Linked DNA regions of Rhodopirellula baltica SH 1. The protein of the gene in region 1 binds, or shares a complex with, the protein of each later gene. Links are inferred from orthologs where the notes say so. Each region holds a gene or a part of one and is shown in the gene's direction. Other genes may lie near its edges. The genes, in order: rpmG and rplL.

Region 1 (3,068 bases):
CCGGCACAATGATCGGTGGTGGCATCCGAGCGATGGGTGCGGCGACCGTGGACGAGAATCCTCCCGAGTTCGTCGGAGGCTTCGCCAGTGAACATCCCGGCGGCGGCAACTTCGGCTTTGCGGATGGCGCGGTCCGATTCCTATCTCAAAACATCGACCCACAAATTTACACCTACCTCGGTCACCGAGCCGACGGAGAATTTGTCGACGAAGAGATGTGATTGACTGTCGCCCATCGGCTCCGCCCGATGGAGTCATATACTTCGCACCAACAGTCGCCCATTGGCTCCGTCCAATGGAGTCACCCCGAACATACAACGACAGCATGTTAGGCGAACCGTTCGACCCATCCGCCGAGTTCTCTATCCAGGAACGCTGCAAACCGCACTGGTCGCAAGCGGGAGCAATCGTGTTCATCACCTTTCGACTGGCCGATTCCATCCCCGCGGTCGTAATCGATCGATGGGATCGTGAACGGGTCGACTGGCTGCATCGAGCAGGCCACCCCGAGGCCACGACGCTGAACTGGAAATCGATTGCCCACTCCCTGGAACAAAAACTCAAAGACACGTTCCAGAGACAATTCAGGCAGACGCACGAACGTTTTCTTGATGATTGTCACGGTGCGTGTGTCTTGAAACGTCCTGAGATCGCTTGCATTGTCGCCGATGCATTGCACCATTTCGACGGAATTCGCTATCGACTCGGTGATTTCGTCGTCATGCCCAATCACGTGCATCTACTGGCGTCGTTCGCTGATCCTGACTCAATGTCGAAACAGTGCTTCTCGTGGCTTCATTTCACCGCCAAGAAAATCAACGCTGCGTTGGAACGGCGCGGAAAGCTCTGGCAATCCGATGCCTTCGATCATCTTGTTCGATCAGGTGAGCAATACGAATATCTGCGTCGGTACATCGAAGAAAACCCGGAGAAGGCAAACCTTTGCGAGGGCCAGTTTCTTCATTGGGTCAGCCCCAATGGATGACACTCAGGTTTACGTTGAGGGTCGCCGGATCTAGGCCCTTTCTCCATCGAGCGGAGTCGATGGGCGACAATCACACCCCCGATTCCCCCCAAAAAAGTACGACTTGCCAAAATCGCACCTGGCTAGTCATACTCTGGGGCTCGAAAATTCATTTCCCTGACAAACCACGCCGGCACGTCTGATGTCCAAGAGCAAGAAAAAAGCAGAAACCATTTTCCTGGTCTGCGAAGAAACCGGACAATACAACTACACCCTCCGCAAAAAGCCTGGTGGGGAAAAGCTTCGCTTGAAGAAGTACAACCCCAACTTGCGCAAGCACACCTGGCACGCTGAAAAGAAAAAGTAAGCGTTTCAGCGCCGACTCTATTCAAGGACGACGGTCGATTTGAGTACCGATTCCAGCTCGATTTCCGATTCCAACCAGCTTGTTGATTCCGGGACGAAGCGGGAATGGCGGATCACTCCACACGACGCCCCGTTGGTCGAACAATTGATTCGCACCACGGGGTTGCCTCCGGTCGTCGCTCAGTTGTTGGTCAGTCGCGGCGTTTATTCGCAAGAAGACGCCGCAACATTCCTGGACACCAAACTGACCAGCCTGCGTGACCCGCAGTTGCTGCCCGGCGTGCCTGCCGCGACGGAAAAAATCCTGGCGGCCGCAGAAGCCAAAACGCCGATCGTCATCTACGGCGATTACGACGCCGACGGGATGACCGGGTCCGCCATCCTGGTCAATTGCCTGCGACTGATCGGGGCTGAGGTCAGCTACCACGTGCCCAACCGGCTCGAAGAAGGTTACGGCCTGAACGAGGACTCGATCCGCAAACTGGTCGCTCGCGGCAAGCAGATGATCATCTCGGTCGATTGCGGCATCGCCAGCCTGCAGTGCGCCAAACTCTGTCGCGAACTTGGCGTGACGCTGATCATCACCGATCACCACCAAATTGGCGACGAACTGCCCGACGCCGACATCATCGTCCACCCGCGACTGCCCGGAACGGCTTACCCGTTTGGCGAACTCTGCGGCGCCGGCGTGGCCTTCAAACTCGCCTGGTCACTGTGCCAAGCCAAATGCGGGCAGAAAAAAGTCACACCGCCGATGAAGCGATTCCTGATGCAATCGCTCTCGCTGGCCGCCATCGGAACGATTGCCGATGTGGTCCCGTTGCTGGATGAAAACCGCGTGCTGGTCAATCACGGCCTGCGAGTCATGCAGACTGAACCGCTGCCGGGTTTGTGGGAGCTGATGAAGCTGACCAAACTCGACCAAGCCAGCGAATTGACGACCGAAAACATCTCCTTCGGCCTGGCTCCTCGGCTCAACGCCGCCGGACGACTCGGCCAAGCCCAACTGGGAATCGAACTGCTGACGATCGAAGCCGGCGACCGCGCCGTCGCTCTGGCCCAATACATCGACCAGCTCAACGGAACCCGCGACACGCTGCAGCGAAGCGTTCAACTGGCCGCCCAAAAACAAGCCAAATCAGACTTCGATCCTGAAAACGATCCTGCATTGGTCTTGGCTGGAGTTGGCTGGCACACCGGAGTCATCGGAGTCGTCGCCGGACGACTGGCCGAGAAATACGCCAAACCCGTGATCATTCTTTCGCTCGACACCGCGGGCAAAGTCGACGCGACCGGGTCGGGACGCGTCGGCGGCACAGGCATCAACCTCTACGAAGCCCTGCGAGAATGCGAGGACCGACTGGTTCGCTACGGCGGTCACCCAGCCGCGGGCGGACTGACCATTCGCGAATCCGACATCGAAGCCTTTCGAGGTGACTTCTGCGAAGCGGTTTCGAAGCAGTGGTCCGAACAGGAACTGGCACCGGCAATTCAGATCGATGCGGAGGCTCCCCTCGGTCAACTGAACCTGCAAACGATGAAGCAAATCGAAACGATGGCTCCGTTTGGCGCCGGCAACCCGCGTCCGGTGTTGATGGGCCGCGACATCGAGCTCAACGAACCGGCCAAGAAGATGGGCAAGGGCGAGAACCACCTGTCCGTGCGTCTGAAACAAGGCGAACGCGTCATTCGCGGGGTCGCCTTCGGTGCCGCGGATTGGTGCGAACCGCTGAACCAA
Region 2 (3,218 bases), 2.3 Mb from region 1 along the record:
CTCGCTCGTCCTGCCGCACGGCATTGGCAAGACACAGCGTGTGATCGTGTTCGCTAAAGGCGACGCTGCCAAAGCGGCTGAAGAAGCCGGTGCGGATGAAGTCGGCCAAGAAGACTTGGCCAAAAAGATCAAAGATGGCTGGACAGACTTCGATGTCTGTATTGCCGCCCCCGACATGATGGGATTGGTTGGACCTTTGGGCCGAGTTCTCGGTCCACGTGGTTTGATGCCAAGCCCTCGTGCTGGAACTGTGACACCTGACGTCGGTAAAGTCGTCAGCGAATACAAGGCCGGTAAGGTTGAGTTCCGAAACGACAAGGGTGGCAACGTCCACGCGATGGTCGGCAAGATGAGCTTCGAAGCTAACAAGCTCGAAGAAAACATCGCGTCGTTCGTCGATTTCATTTCGGCGATGAAGCCACAGTCCATTAAAGGCACGTACATCAAAGGCGTGGCGATCTGTGCAACGATGACCCCTAGTGTTCGCGTTGCTACCTAGCTGCACGGGTTGGCCGGATGATTTCGATCGTCAGGCCGTCCCGATCAACCAGCATCATGGCCGAAAGCGTTGGTTTTCAGATTGATGTTGGTGGATCAATGTTTTTTGGTCCAACCCCAAACGATCACATCCAACTGCGGCCAAGGTTTGGCTCTTTCGAGTGAAAAAATCCGATGAGTAAATACGTCAAAGAACTGGTGACTCGCGATCTCAAGCGTCGGCTTGAAGGCGTGGAGGATGCCGTGTTGGTTAACTGCACCGGAATGGATGCAAACACAACCAACGAGCTGCGTGGCGAACTGGGCCAAAAAGACATCCAGATGATGGTTGTCAAAAACTCACTCGCCCGACGCGCCACTGAAGGCACGTCTCTCTTCCCCGCGTTCGAAGGAACGAATGGGCAAGTCGCCGTGCTCTGGGGCTCAAGCGACTTCGTCAGTCTGGTAAAGGAAGCCGTCCGGCTGGACAAGGACAAAGAGAAGTTCGAACAGTTTGTCACCACGGGCGGCGTTCTGGACGGTGAAAAGCTCGATCCAGAAGGCGTCAAAGCGGTCAGTAAATGGCCCAGTCGTGAAGAACAGATTTCTATGTTGGTTGGTCAAATCCTCGGCCCAGGTGCAACACTCAGTGCTGCAATGCTTGGTCCTGGCAAGACACTCAACAGTCAGATCAAGTCCAAGGGCGAAGGCGACGAATAATCGTCTCCGCTCAACCTGCCGGAGCCTTTGTCCTTGCCCCGGCATTTTCCCTGAACCATTTCCGAATCACCTTTTTCGTTTTTGAGGTAGTTTGACTATGTCCGATGAAGCAACCGCTGTCGCAGAATACAGCGCCGAAGCAAAAGAACTGGGCGACAAGATCGCCAACATGACCCTGAAGCAAGCCAAAGAATTGAGCGACTACCTCAAGGATGAGCATGGCATCGAGCCAGCCGCCGGCGGTGGTGCTGTGATGATGGCTGGTCCTGCCGGTGACGGTGGTGGCGCTGCTGAGGTCGAGCAAACCGAATTCGACGTCGTCTTGACCGGTTTCGGCGAAAAGAAGCTGAACGTCGTCAAGGTCGTCAAGAACATCACTGGCGCATCGTTGATGGACGCCAAGAAGATGGTCGAAGGTTGCCCAGCAACCCTGAAAGAAGCCGTCTCGAAAGAAGACGCAGAAAAGGTCAAAGCCGAAATCGAAGAAGCTGGCGGCTCGGTCGAACTCAAGTAGTTCGAAGCCGGATTGGTTCGTTCGGAAATCGGTCAAATCAGTCAATGATCGCGAATTCAAATCTTTGAGTTCGCGGTCATTTTGCTGCGCGGACAGCTGTTGTTCCGCGTCTGATTCGATTCCACATCGGTCAGTGCTTCGTTAGCCCATTCGGCCGTCTTCGTTGGCCGCATTGTGCGATTGAAATCAATTGATTTGCAGCACGGTCCATCTCGCTTCAGCTAGACTGGAGGTCCGGTCTGCCTTTCGATGCTGCGCCACTGTTCCGGTGGTTGTCGTCGCTCGGCGTGACCGCCATTGATTCACCCCATCATGATTTTCACGCCCCACCTCTGAACCGTCAGGAACAGCCCACCATGTTGCCACGTCGTCATTTTTTGCAGTCGCTTGCCGCCACCACAGCCGTTGCCGGAATCGCTGGTTCACGCATGCTGGCTCATGCCCACGAAGGGCATGACCACGATCACGCTCCTTTCAAAATCTCGTTGGCGGAATGGTCGCTGCACCGAACCCTGCGTGATGACTCCGTTGGCATTACCAACTTGGACTTCCCAAAGGTTGCGAAGGAACAGTTTGGGATCGACGCGATTGAGTACGTCAATCAATTCTTCAAGGACAAAGCTCGCGACGAGAAGTATTTGACGGATTTGAAGGGGCGTTGCAGCGACAACGGCGTGAAGAGCTTGCTCATCATGGTTGACGGCGAAGGCCGTTTGGGTGATCCAAACAAAGAGGCTCGCGCGAAGGCGGTCGAAAACCATCACCAGTGGGTCGACGCCGCAAAGTTCCTTGGTTGTCACTCGATCCGTGTCAACGCGGCCAGTGGTGGATCGTATCTCGAGCAAATCGAGTACGCCGCGGACGGGCTCAGCCAACTCAGCGAGTATGCCGCCAAGCAAGACATCAATGTCATCGTCGAAAACCACGGTGGACTGAGCAGCAACGGTGCTTGGTTGGCTGTTGTGATGGAGCGTGTTGGGATGGATAACTGTGGCACGTTGCCTGACTTTGGCAACTTCTTCATCTCACGTGGGAAGAATGCGGACGAGTTTGATCGTTACCACGGCGTGCAAGCGTTGATGCCTTATGCGAAAGCCGTCAGTGCAAAGACGCATGACTTTGACGAGGATGGCAACGAGAAGAACACCGACTACTTCAAGATGATGAAGATTGTCACCGACTTTGGTTACAACGGCTATGTCGGGATCGAATACGAGGGTGGCGGTCTCAGCGAAGCCGAAGGCATCAAAGCCAGCAAGAAATTGCTCGAACGCGTTCGCGAAGAATTGGCCAAGGCCTGATTTCATTCCCAACAATTTGAATGGAAAAACCCGGCGCACCGCGTCGGGTTTTTTTCGTGGTTGGGGGAAGTAGGAAAGGGCCACAGGCGTAGGCCAGGTTCCACCTGGCGATGGTTGCGTGCCGGTGAATGCTGTGCTTGCGATGGCATACGAATCACGCCTCGCTTTGTTCCAAAGCATCGGCTTGGTTGCCATGTGCAACATGG

The links.
Region 2: rpmG (region 1) and rplL share a complex: the UniProt entries of both Escherichia coli proteins name them as parts of the 50S ribosomal subunit. The link is inferred for Rhodopirellula baltica SH 1 from one-to-one orthologs.

What each region holds. Positions count from the first base shown.
Region 1 is NC_005027.1:4,637,135-4,640,202, forward strand. Bases 7-2,748 are described here. They hold rpmG (50S ribosomal protein L33), read left to right. Parts: upstream 7-1,166; coding sequence 1,167-1,331; downstream 1,332-2,748. Other genes in these bases: RB_RS17815 (DUF1559 domain-containing protein), read left to right, coding at 7-221; RB_RS17820 (transposase), read left to right, coding at 296-985; recJ (single-stranded-DNA-specific exonuclease RecJ), read left to right, coding at 1,371-2,748. In the rest of the region: more of RB_RS17815, read left to right, coding at 1-6; more of recJ, read left to right, coding at 2,749-3,068.
Region 2 is NC_005027.1:6,922,113-6,925,330, forward strand. What follows is about bases 111-3,002. They hold rplL (50S ribosomal protein L7/L12), read left to right. Parts: upstream 111-1,294; coding sequence 1,295-1,711; downstream 1,712-3,002. Other genes in these bases: rplA (50S ribosomal protein L1), read left to right, coding at 111-499; rplJ (50S ribosomal protein L10), read left to right, coding at 673-1,197; RB_RS26720 (sugar phosphate isomerase/epimerase family protein), read left to right, coding at 2,068-3,002. In the rest of the region: more of rplA, read left to right, coding at 1-110; more of RB_RS26720, read left to right, coding at 3,003-3,012; RB_RS28725 (DUF1589 domain-containing protein), read right to left, coding at 3,015-3,218. UniProt on the Escherichia coli protein: The binding site for several of the GTPase factors involved in protein synthesis (IF-2, EF-Tu, EF-G and RF3). Is thus essential for accurate translation.